Regions from separate parts of the Klebsiella sp. GFKo11 genome, predicted to be linked through region 2. Evidence: predicted binding sites of a transcription regulator. Region 2 holds the regulator's gene; each other region holds the start of a gene.
What was found. Region 2 encodes Fur, which represses iron uptake genes when iron is present. Its sites were predicted from a motif close to ATAATAATGAGAACNACTATCAA; they were not measured.

Region 1: the regulator Fur is predicted to act here: its motif matches at 991-1,013, upstream of fepB (Fe2+-enterobactin ABC transporter substrate-binding protein).
Region 3: the regulator Fur is predicted to act here: its motif matches at 1,833-1,855, upstream of AC07P6_RS06430 (TonB-dependent receptor domain-containing protein).
Region 4: the regulator Fur is predicted to act here: its motif matches at 1,422-1,444, upstream of fepD (Fe(3+)-siderophore ABC transporter permease).

Annotation. Positions count from the first base shown of each region.
Region 1 is NZ_CM151369.1:4,572,644-4,575,753, forward strand. It holds gene entC (isochorismate synthase EntC) at 1-963, opposite strand, end outside; gene fepB (Fe2+-enterobactin ABC transporter substrate-binding protein) at 1,152-2,111, shown strand; gene AC07P6_RS22160 (glycoside hydrolase family 18 protein) at 2,352-3,110, shown strand, end outside.
Region 2 is NZ_CM151369.1:4,458,490-4,461,599, forward strand. It holds gene ybfF (esterase) at 1-336, shown strand, start outside; gene ybfE (LexA regulated protein) at 470-763, shown strand; gene fldA (flavodoxin FldA) at 914-1,444, shown strand; gene fur (ferric iron uptake transcriptional regulator) at 1,736-2,188, shown strand; gene AC07P6_RS21625 (ChiQ/YbfN family lipoprotein) at 2,259-2,591, opposite strand; gene chiP (chitoporin ChiP) at 2,639-3,110, opposite strand, start outside.
Region 3 is NZ_CM151369.1:1,342,360-1,345,469, forward strand. It holds gene AC07P6_RS06430 (TonB-dependent receptor domain-containing protein) at 1-1,719, opposite strand, end outside; gene AC07P6_RS06435 (Rdx family protein) at 1,936-2,220, shown strand; gene AC07P6_RS06440 (nitrous oxide-stimulated promoter family protein) at 2,298-2,642, shown strand; gene sitD (iron/manganese ABC transporter permease subunit SitD) at 2,766-3,110, opposite strand, start outside.
Region 4 is NZ_CM151369.1:4,577,342-4,580,451, forward strand. It holds gene entS (enterobactin transporter EntS) at 107-1,348, opposite strand; gene fepD (Fe(3+)-siderophore ABC transporter permease) at 1,461-2,468, shown strand; gene fepG (iron-enterobactin ABC transporter permease) at 2,465-3,110, shown strand, end outside.

The DNA of each region.
Region 1 (3,110 bases), 110 kb from region 2:
CGGCTCCAGTTCGTTAATCAGGCGTTTCGCCACCTGATGCGGGAAACCGCTCAGCGCTGGCGTCGGGTGCAGCAGGCAGGCGAGCGACATGGCGTTTTCTTTTGCCAGCGCGGTCCCCTGAATCTGCGTCGCCAGATGCCACAGGGTTGGCGTAGTGGTCAGTTGCGGGAAGTCCGGCAGAGAGAGTTCGCTGCTGCGCGGCGTTAATACGGCTTTCATCGCCTGAGTCACCAGGTCGTGCTCATGACGGTCTTTTGCCGACGCCAGCAGCTTATGCCCCGCTTCGCGATCCAGCACATCGTCCGGCTGACGGCGGGCCGAACCGGCCAACGGCACCGAGCTAAAATGCGCCCCTTCTTTACGCAGCAGCAGTTCCGGGCTGGCGCCCAGCAGCACGCCGCCGTCTGATAACGGCACGTGAAAGTTAAAGCTGGCCGGGTTCTGGGCGATCAGGCGCTCAAGCAGCGCCCCGCTATCAACCCGTTCGCGAGTGGTGATATCAATCAGGCGCGACAAGACAACTTTGTCCACTTCCGGCGTCGCGGTCAGGGCCGCTGCGCGCTCAACCATCGCCATAAAGGTGTCCTGCTCGGGAATTTCCCGACGCTGCACCACGTCCATTGGCGTCTGGCTTGATGCATAACGCGCGGACTGCTGTTTTTCGGTGCGAGAAAAGTCTTCCCAGCGCTCAGGGATGAACAGCTCGGACGGCTCGTTGGTATCAAACGGGATAGCGCCAACCATCACTGGCTTTGCAATCCCCGCAGCACGCGCCTCTTTAAACGCAGCCGCCATCTTGCTCTGGAAATCACCGGCCAGATTGTCGCCATCGGCGGCGGGATGCGAAAAGCGGCTAAAGCAGCCAGACGTTCTGAAACTGCGGTACGGCGACATAAAGAAGAAGCTTTCCGGCGACAGGGTCATTTTTTTCTCCCGAACATCCTCAGCCAAAGACGTTTCCATATCATCCTCCAAAAAACGATAAAGATATTACGAATAATTATCATTTATATTTTGGTTGGCTAACCTAAAAGGTATTGCTCTACATGTCAACCGTACAGATAGCATGTTGTGCTACTTAGACTTGCATCCACGCGGCGCAAAGCTGAAAATGAGAAGCATTTATCACAACTTAATCAGGATGCGAATACGTGAATTTCTCCACTTTTTGCCGCCGTACTCTCTTCGCCAGCGGTCTGGCGATTTTAGGAATTAGCTCAGCGCTGGCGGCAGACTGGCCGCGCCAGATTACCGACAGCCGCGGAACACATACGCTGGAAAGCCAGCCGCTGCGCATTGTCTCCACCAGCGTAACGCTAACCGGCTCGCTACTGGCAATTGACGCGCCAGTCGTAGCCAGCGGGGCCACCACGCCCAATAACCGCGTCGCCGATAGTCAGGGTTTTCTGCGTCAGTGGAGCGATGTGGCGAAAGAACGCAAATTGTCGCGACTTTATATTGGCGAGCCGAGCGCCGAAGCCGTTGCAGCCCAGATGCCGGACCTGATACTGATTAGCGCCACCGGCGGTGATTCGGCAATGACGCTCTACGATCAGCTTTCCACCATCGCCCCGACGCTCATCATTAACTACGATGATAAAAGCTGGCAGGCGCTGCTGACGCAATTGGGGAATATCACCGGTCATGAAAAACAGGCCGCCGGGAGAATTGCTGAATTTGATAAGAAGCTGGCGGCGCTAAAAGAGAAAATGCAGCTGCCGCCGCAGCCAGTCACCGCGCTGGTCTACACCGCAGCGGCCCACAGCGCCAATATCTGGACCAAAGAATCCGCTCAGGGACAGATGCTCGAACAGCTGGGCTTTACCCTCGCCGACCTGCCCGCCGGGCTACATGCCAGCCAGAGCCAGGGGAAACGCCATGATATTGTGCAGTTGGGTGGGGAGAATTTAGCCGCCGGGCTTAACGGCAAGAGCCTGTTCCTGTTCGCCGGTGACCAAAAAGACGCCGATGCGATTTACGCCAACCCGCTGCTGTCGCATCTTCCTGCGGTCGAAGGAAAACGCGTTTATCCGCTGGGGACCGAAACCTTCCGCCTTGATTACTACAGCGCCCTGCTGGTGCTGCAACGGTTATCAACGCTCTTTGGTTAGCATCATCGTCCCGGCGCATGCCGCCGGGACATCATCAGGCATCATTTGCATCATCATCTCTTTGTTATAAAAACACTTTCTTATTTATATCCAGCCCAAACACCTCATCGCCATCACTTTTTCCTCAGCCGAAATATCATCGTTTTTTGTGTTGTTTTGTGATTAGCCCTGGGCAGCCCGTTAGCCGATTATCTGCTCCACACCACTCACGGTGAACATTCACAGCAAAAGGAAATTAACGTGGCAACCAGCAAATTGATTAAAGGCGATACCCTTACTGAAACCAGCAACGCAGCTGATGGTTTTAACCCGGCAACCGAAGTGAGCAACTATAGCTATACTTCTGCTCGCGTCACAAAACCGGTTTATAACCAATACAAGTCCTCTACCACTAAACCAAAAGTCTTCGGTTACTACACCGACTGGTCTCAGTACGATGGCCGTCTGCAGGGTGGAGATTCAAAAGATAACCGCGGTCGCGGCTACGATCTGACCAACGTTTCCCCGACAGCCTATGACAAAATCATTGTCGGTTTTGTCGGCGTGACCGGATTCCATAAAGTGGACGGTCTATGGCGTGACGTGGTTGCCGAAGGCGCAGAGTCGTGCGGTAAAGTGCAATATGAGCCGACCTTCCTCGACCCGTGGGGCGATTTCCAGTCCTACGTTAACGTCGGCCACGATGTCAGCGGTTGGGACGTCGATCCGAAAACCGTCACTCAGTCGAACACCAAAGGCCTGCTCGGCGGCCTGCGTGACCTGCAAACCAAAGCGAAAGCTCAGGGCCACGATCTGGCGCTGTCCATGAGCATCGGCGGCTGGACCATGAGTAACGGTTTCCACGAAACCGCTGCTTCTGATTCATCCCGTAAAGTCTTCGCCAAAGGCGTGGTGAAACTGTTCAAACAGTTCCCGATGTTCAGCGAAGTGGATATCGACTGGGAATACCCGAACCATGAAGGCGCGGGTAACCCGTGCGGTCCGGAAGATGGTGAAAAC
Region 2 (3,110 bases):
ACGGTTATGCGCGAACACCTTCATGAAGAAAGCGTCATTCAGTTCCTGCTGAAATCCTTTGTGGACGGTCAGTGGCGGTTTAACGTGCCGGTATTGTGGGAGCAATATGACAATATCGTCGGCTGGCAAACCATCCCCGCCTGGCCGCATCCGGCGCAGTTTATCCCCGGCGGTAACTCACCCTACGTAACCGATGCCTACCGTGAGGCTCTGCTGGCTCAATTCCCCCAGGCGCGGGCCCATGTGATTGCCGGAGCCGGACATTGGGTACATGCAGAAAAACCAGAGGCCGTTTTACGGGCAATACGCCGTTATTTGACCTCCATAGCCGCGTAACTGGCTAAAATCTGCCCGACCGCGCGGCAGAATGCCCGCGGTCGTTGGCGCAGCCCCTCGCCTGATGTATTATGGCGGGCTATCTGCGTCGGCTATGCCCGACAGCTTGTTTCCCCCGAAGTCACTCTGAATCATGGCAAAAGAACAAACGGACCGTACGACATTAGATTTGTTCGCAACCGAGCGTCGGCCGGGTAGACCGAAAACCAATCCGCTTTCACGCGACGAACAGCTGCGTATCAACAAACGCAATCAGCTCAAGCGCGATAAAGTTCGCGGTTTGAAGCGCGTTGAGCTGAAGCTCAATGCCGATGCGGTTGATGCGCTCAATGAGCTGGCCGAAGCCCGCAACATGAACCGCAGCGATCTGATTGAAGAGATGCTGATGAACCAACTGGCGGCCCTGCGCAGCCAGGATAAAGCCTAAAACCCTCAAAAAATAAGCTTTCATGTAGCAGAGTGTGCAGTCGGGCGTGATTGCTGTTTCCGCGCCCTTCTTAGTTCTGCTATCATTGCCCCTATCTGTGGGCATTTAAGTCCCTACCACATCATTAAGTTTCAAGAGGTTATTTTACTCATGGCAATCATCGGCATCTTTTTTGGCAGCGACACCGGCAACACCGAAAATATTGCAAAAATGATTCAAAAGCAGCTTGGTAAAGATGTTGCTGATGTTCGCGACATTGCCAAGAGCAGCAAAGAAGATCTGCAAGCTCACGATATTCTGCTGCTCGGCATTCCAACCTGGTACTACGGTGAAGCACAGTGTGACTGGGATGATTTCTTCCCGACGCTGGAAGAAGTCGATTTCGACGGCAAACTGGTCGCGCTGTTTGGCTGCGGTGATCAGGAAGACTACGCTGAATACTTCTGTGATGCGCTGGGTACCATTCGCGACATCATCGAACCGCGCGGCGCCACTATCGTTGGTCACTGGCCGACTGCTGGATATCATTTCGAAGCATCTAAAGGTCTGGCAGATGATGACCACTTCGTGGGTCTGGCCATCGACGAAGACCGTCAGCCAGAACTGACTAACGAACGCGTGGAAAAATGGGTAAAACAGATTTCTGAAGAGCTGCACCTCGAAGAAATCAAGAATGCCTGAGTCTAAACGGCGTTATCGTCAGATTTCGCCGAATTAATAGATAAAAGCAATCAAAGTTATAGCTACAAGTTTTTAACTTTTAATCACATATCTGTACAATGTCCTCTGATTTAACGAGGTCACGTGAAGCACTTTGTAGCCAGTGCCTCGTTTTTGACAGCATACAAGGCCCGATGCTTGCAGTTTTCATTTCACCATGGCAGTTCTATAATGAGACGCATTACATCGGGTGATTCTCTGTATTACTTCCGCTGATGGAAGTAGATCGTTTAGCAACAGGACAGATTCCGCATGACTGACAACAATACCGCATTAAAGAAGGCTGGCCTGAAAGTAACACTTCCACGATTAAAAATCCTGGAAGTCCTGCAGGAACCGGATAACCATCATGTCAGTGCGGAAGACTTATATAAACGCCTGATTGATATGGGTGAAGAGATTGGCCTGGCCACCGTCTACCGCGTACTGAACCAGTTCGACGACGCCGGCATCGTCACTCGTCATAATTTCGAAGGTGGTAAATCCGTTTTCGAACTGACGCAGCAGCATCATCATGATCACCTGATTTGCCTCGATTGCGGCAAAGTGATCGAATTTAGCGATGACTCAATTGAAGCTCGTCAGCGTGAGATTGCCTCCCGACACGGTATTCGCCTCACCAACCACAGCCTGTACCTGTACGGTCACTGTGCAGAAGGCGATTGCCGCGAAGATGAACATGCCCACGACGCGGTGGAAAAGTAATTCCCCGTTGCGTAAGCAGCAAAAAGCCAACCTGATGGTTGGCTTTTTTTATGGCTACGAAAAGTAAAAATCAGGGTTTCGTGTTGTTGCTACGAATCTCTTTCCAAATCTGGTCACAGCGCGACTGTACAGCCTGATCGTTACCGGTTTTACGCGCCTGGATACATTGCTGGTAATCCAGTACTCGCACGCTTTCCTGGGTGGCGAACTGCTGATGCTGCTTCTCTTGCTTCAGAACGTCTAATACGCTCTGGCAGGCTTCGACTTTATCTGGGTTACCTTCAGCAGTATTAATACAGGCGCTGTAGGCATCTTTTAACTTTGAATCCTCTTTCGGCGCTGGCGACTGCGTGCAGGCAACCAGACCTGCCGCCATAATAGCGACAAGCAATAGCTTCTTCATAATCGACCTCGGGAAATTGCGGCAGGCTCATGCCCGCCGCACTGGCATCAGAAAATGGTGAATGGAGCAATAACCATGAACTTCACGTCGCGCTCATCCTGGAAGATGTTGCCGTAGCCGCCGCTCCAGCTTGGGATATCGGAGTGGTTGTCGTATTGAGTAAAGTGCAGTTTAAACAGCGTACCCTTCGCACGTCCTTCCTGTACGGTGTACATCGCATCCAGGCTGTAGGCTGACTCTTCCAGACGTTTGTCAGGGTTGTAGTAAGCATCAGGAGAAGACATTTTTCCTGGTTTTGCATCCCATGCATAAACGTAGGACGCGCCGAAGGCCCAACCCGGCATATTCCAGTTCTTCATGTCATACATCGCCCCGAAGAACACCGCTTTTTCACCGTTGGCGTTGAAGTCAGAGCGGTTATCCCACCAGACATCGAGACGACCGTTAGATGAGGCGTAAGTCGGCGTCATACGTTGCAGGAAGTAGCCCTGCTGACCATCGGCTTTAACCCAGGTTCCT
Region 3 (3,110 bases), 3.1 Mb from region 2:
AAAATTCTTGTAGCTGTTGTAGAACAGGGCGGTGCGCATAGTGATACCTTCGGTGACTTCGCCCTTCATCCCCCACTCGAAGTTATCGCTGGTTTCGGTTTTCAGATCGGTGTTGCCGATCAGCGCATACTGTCCGGGGCCAGCATAGCTGGAGCCGAGGTTCCAGGAGCCATACAGCTGGCTGGCGTTCGGGAACTGCGCTCCGCGCTGGTACTGCAGGTAGGTCATCAGGCGCGGAGTGATGTCGTACTGGAAGGCCAGCGACGGCAGCGCCTGGGTGTCGGAGTTCTTACCATACAGATTTGAAACGGCAGAACCGGTCAGCACGCTGCTGTTATTCGCCAGGTCGGAGAGATTCTCCGGCTTAGTCGACTGATGCACCACGCGAATGCCCGGGATCACCGCGAAGTTATGGCTGTCGAGGTCAAAGTTAATTTTGTCCTGCATGAAGCCTGCAACGATATAGCCTCGGCTGTCGGCGTCCGGCTGCATAATGAGGCTGTAAGCGCTCGGGGTTGGCGACTGAGTTAATGGCCGCTGGGTTTTGGTGGTGCTGGCGTTAAAGCCGGCGCTCAGGTCGTGGCGGCCGATGGATTTTGCCAGCGCGCTCTGAATACCCCAGGTATCGGTATCGCAGTCGGAGCTTACCGTTTGCATCGCGCGGGTGATGCTGTCCGGCATATACGTCCAGTCATGGGACTCAGTGTGTTGGTAGTAGACTTTGGTCGACACGCTGTCGATATAGTCGTTCATCGGCGTCCAGTCATCTTTCAGGCTCAGGCCCCAGCGACGGGTCTGGCTGGTCTGGTTAGAGGTGCCGATAACGCTGTTGCCGCTGGTGTCCCAGGCGTCGTAATGGGTGTGATTAGTTTTATGGTAATAATCGAAGGTGCTGGTCAGCTTATGTTCGTCATTCGGCTGCCAGATCCCGGAGGCCAGAAAGGCGTCGGAGTGCCAGTTAGCCGGATATGAATCGACGGTCCCGCTGTTATTTTCCGTTTCCTGGCCGTCACGGCGGCTGTAGACGAAGATCCCGCGCAGGGTTTCGTCGCCACCGGCGACGGTGATGCCGTTGTGCCAGCTGCGGTTCGAGGAATCATAGCCGCTGCGGTAGCCGAAGGCGCTGGTTTTGCCCGGGTGCAGATAGTCATCTGCGGATTTAGGACGGAAGGAGACGTTACCGCCGATGGAGCTGTTGGCGGTTTCGGTCGAGGTGGCCCCGGACTGAATATCGATGCTGCCGTACATGTACGGGTCAATATAGTCGCGGCCCATACCGAAAGTATTGAGTCCCGCGCGGCTGGCGTAGCTGCGCCCGGTGGCGTTCGGCTGAGCGATGCCGTCGACGTCGATACCGACGCGGTTGCTCTCCATGCCGCGAATGTTGTAGCCGGTATAGCCGCCCCGGTCGAAGCCGCTTTTGCCGTTGCCGGAACCGCCGCTGGCGCCAGTCGCGCCAATCAACGGTTCGTAGCGCATGATGGAGCCAAAGTCGTTGGCCCCTTTATCCTGTAGTTCCTGAGCGCTGATGGAATGCTCGCTGCCCGCTTTCAGCACGGGGGCTGGCGCGGTCACGGTCATCTGTTCTGAACTATCGTCGGATGATGAATTGTTGGTGGTATCAGCCGCCCCGGCGGAGGTCTGATAGATTGCTGCAAGCAAAGAAGTCACCAGCAGGCTTTTCTTGAACCATGCTGTTGATTGAGTGGAGTTATACATAGTAGCCACGCCTTGATAATTATTAGTATCGGCTCACGCGTTACTTCCAGAGTGCAGGTGTGTCCCGTTATTCCGTTACTGGACGTTTTTTACTCCATGCTTATTGATTGTGAATGGTAATGATAGGTATTATCGTTTGCAACAAAATAATCATTTATTCCTCAATTAATCTGCAAGTTGTTTACAATTCATCCTTTTACTGACAGCGAGAAACCGATGAGTCACAAAGCCTCTATTACCATTACCTACTGTTCGCAGTGCAACTGGATGCTGCGCGCCAGCTGGATGGCCCAGGAACTACTGCATAGTTTCAGCACCGATATTGGCTCAGTGACCCTGGTGCCGGGAACCGGGGGGATCTTCGTGGTGACCGTTGACGATGTGCAAATTTGGGAGCGCAAGCAGGATGGTGGTTTCCCCGATGCGGCGGAGCTGAAGCGTCGGGTTCGCGACGTTTGCTTCCCGGAGAAACCTCTGGGGCACGTGGACAAGCCGGCATAATCCTCAGGAGGTAACCGGCTGCGCCGCACTCTTTAAAGGTGTATTATTAACGCATCTTTATCGATGAGGAACAGGCGATGGCGGGCAAACGTATTGCGCGGGAAAAAAAGACCATTAGCAGCATGATTACGCTCTACCAGCGCCGCTGCCCGGATGCTCATGAAGATGCGGAACATTATCAGGCGCTTAACGCCTACGCCGATAAGCGCTTGGATAAGTGCGTATTTGGTGAAGAAAAACCCGCCTGCAAGCAGTGTCCGGTGCACTGCTACCAGGCAGCTAAACGTGAAGAGATGAAGCAGATTATGCGCTGGGCGGGGCCACGGATGCTCTGGCGGCACCCGATTTTGACCATTCGCCATTTGATTGATGACAGGCGCCCGGTTCCGGAGTTACCGGAAAAATACCGACCCAAAAAATAGCGACTTTTCCCCGGAGGCGATGCTGCGCATCTGTCCGGGCTACGTCCTGGGGTAGAGGTAGCCCGGACAGGCGCAACGCGCCGCCTCCGGGAAGAATGCCAGCCAGGTAGCCCGGGTAAGGCGCTAGCCGCGACCCGGGGCCTCGCCGGAATCGGCTTGGGTTTGACTATCGCGAACCGATGTACAGACAAACGCGATAATAAACAACAGGGTAAACAACACTACGATGGTCGGTGCCGGGGCGCTGTCGAGATAAAACGACAACCACACGCCGCCCAGCGAACAGCTCACCGCAATCGCCACCGCCAGCAGCAGGGCGCTGACAAACCGCCGCGTCAGCAGCAGCGCAATTGCCCCCGGAGCTATCAGCAGCGAAATCGACAAAATAATCCCCACCGCTTTTAGCGTCGCCACAATGGTCAGCGCAATCATGCACAGCAGCCCGTAATGCAGCAGCCCGCAGCGCAA
Region 4 (3,110 bases), 120 kb from region 2:
TTCGTCCCGGTGGCGCTGCGCTGACCGGGCTACGGGTTCGCCGCCGCCTGCAGGTTTGGTAGCCCGGACAGGCGCAACGCGCCGCCTCCGGGAAAGCCCAGCGTATTTAACTTTCGCTGACCATCTCCGGTCGCTGAAAGCGGCGCAGCTCACGCAACAATCCAACCAGGATCACCCCAACAATCACCAGCGCCCAACCGCTGGCGTTCGCCGAAGCCACCGGCGTCAGAATCGCGCCCAGACCGCCGAGCAGCGCCGCGCCGATCGCATCGCCGGTCACGTTCTGCGCCGTCCACAAGCCATTGATACGACCAAGCATGTTTTCCGGGGTTTGGCTCTGAATCAACGTATATTGCAGCAGCGAGCTTATCGCACTCAGCCAGCCAAACACCGCCAGGCACAGCGCGCCAAGTTCCCACATCGGCATCAGACTGAATAACGCAATCGCCACAAACGAGCCAACGGTGGTTGCCAACATCAGAACGCCGGGCTTCGCCGTCTGCGCCAGCTGCCCGCTGGTCAACGCCCCCAGCGCCGCCCCCAGAGGGATCGCGGCGTACAGCAGGCCAATCTGCGATGTCGACATCTGCCAGCTTCCGGCCAGCGCCGGATAGAGCACGCGAACCGCGCTCGCCATCGTCAGCAGACCGCCGAGCAGCGCGATGCCGCCGATAAGCGGGCTGTTAAAGAGGAATTTCACTCCCGCCAGCAGCGATTTCAGCGGATGTTCACGCGGCTGCGGAGGCGGCGCTAACTGCGGTAAACGCAGCAGCGTCAGAGTGGTAATAAAGGTCCCGGCCGCCGCCAGACCGTAGTTCCAGGCTACCCCGCCGGTGGCCAGCAGCAGGCCACCGATCATCGGCGAAATCACCGAACCCAGACGCACCGTCAACATGGTGATCGCCCCCGCCTGCATCAGGTTTTCCCGCCCGACCAGCGCCGGAGTCGCCGCCAGCAGCGCAGTCACGCCAATGGAGGCAAACAGGCCGTCCCAGATCCCCAGCAGATAGATAGCAATTAGCGACGGCTCCGGCAGCATGGCGTTCAGGCACAGGCCGACGAAGCCGATCCCGCAGGTACCGCGCGCCAGCAGAATCAAGCGCTTGCGCTCATAACGGTCGGCCAGCACGCCGCCCACCATCAGGCCAATAAACATCGAAGCGCCGGTTAAGGTGACCGACAGCCCAACCTGCCAGGTCGAGTGGGTCATCATCTGGATTTGTACCGGGATCGCCACGCCCAGCAGGCCAAGCGACAGAATTGAGATAAAGCGGGCGATAAAGACGGCGCGAAAGGCCGGATGAGTTTTCAGCAGGCTGAGATTCAGCAGCCGGGATTGTCGGTTCATGACAGCGCCTTGTTATTATTTTCCATACCATTTTTATGGGTGCACATGCTAACATAACCGAATAGAATCGATAACGATAATTACTATCATTATCATGTCAGGGATGTAAGCCATGTCGTCTTCCATGACCACGGCGCGCGCCTTTGCCGTGCCGGGTCTTTTGATCGTTTTAACCATCGCCGTTGCGCTCAGCCTGTTGATTGGCGCGAAGCCCCTGCCGTTTAGCGTCGTCGTCGATGCTTTTACCGGTACCTGCCAAAGTGCCGATTGCACTATCGTTCTTGATGCCCGACTGCCGCGAACCCTCGCTGGACTGCTGGCGGGCGCCGCGCTGGGCCTCGCCGGGGCGCTGATGCAAACCCTGACCCGCAACCCGCTGGCCGACCCGGGGATCCTCGGCGTCAACTCCGGCGCCAGCTTTGCTATCGTGCTCGGCGCGGCGCTGTTTGGTATCTCTTCGCCACAGGAACAACTGCTGATGGCCTTTTGCGGCGCGTTCGGCGCATCGTTATTGGTGGCCTTTACCGGCAGCCAGGGCGGCGGTCAGCTTAGCCCAGTGCGCCTGACCCTCGCGGGCGTGGCTCTGGCGGCGGTGCTCGAAGGCCTTTCCAGCGGTATCGCCCTGCTTAACCCCGACGTCTACGATCAGCTGCGCTTCTGGCAAGCGGGTTCACTGGACGTGCGCACGCTGCAAACCCTGAAAATCGTCCTGATCCCGGTGTTGATTGCCGGTCTCGTTTCGCTGCTGCTCAGCCGGGCGCTCAATAGCCTCAGTCTCGGCAACGATACGGCGACCGCGCTCGGCAGCCGGGTCGCGCGTACTCAACTGATTGGGCTGCTGGCGATTACCGTCCTGTGCGGTAGCGCCACGGCAGTCGTTGGGCCAATTGCCTTTATCGGCCTGATGATGCCGCATATGGCCCGCTGGCTGGTGGGAGCCGATCATCGCTGGTCGCTGCCGGTCACCCTGCTGGCCACCCCTGCCCTGCTCTTGTTTGCCGATGTGCTTGGCCGCCTGCTGGTTCCCGGCGAGCTTCGTGTATCGGTGGTCAGCGCCTTTATCGGCGCGCCGGTTCTGATCTGGCTGGTGCGCCGCCAGCCGCGCGGAGGTGGAATGTGATTGCCCCTTCTCGCCGCCTGATTTTTAGCTGCCTGCTGCTGGTGATCGCCAGCGTGCTGGTCTCCCTGTGGGGGCTCGGCACCGGCCTGGTACCGTTAAGCGTTGAGCAAGTTATCTCCGCGCTGATTGGCGATGCGCCGCGCAACGTCACCATGGTGGTGACCGAATGGCGTCTGCCGCGCGTGCTGATGGCGCTGCTGATCGGTGCCGCGCTCGGCGTCAGCGGGGCGATTTTCCAGTCGCTAACCCGCAACCCGCTGGGCAGCCCGGACGTCATGGGCTTTAACACCGGTGCCTGGAGCGGCGTGCTGGTGGCGATGGTTATGTTCGGCCAGAACCTGGCAGCCATCGCCATGGCGGCAATGGCTGGCGGCATCCTCACCGCGCTGGTGGTCTGGCTGCTGGCCTGGCGCAACGGCATTGAGACCTTTCGCCTGATTATTATCGGCATCGGCATCCGCGCCATGCTGGTGGCGTTCAACACCTGGCTACTGCTGCGCGCCTCGCTGGAAACCGCGCTCTCAGCCGGGTTATGGTATGCCGGTTCCCTTAACGGCCTGACCTGGGGCAAAACCTGGCCCTCCGCGCCGCTGATTCTGCTGATGCTGGTTTTTGCCGCGCTGCTGGCGCGACGCATGCGGC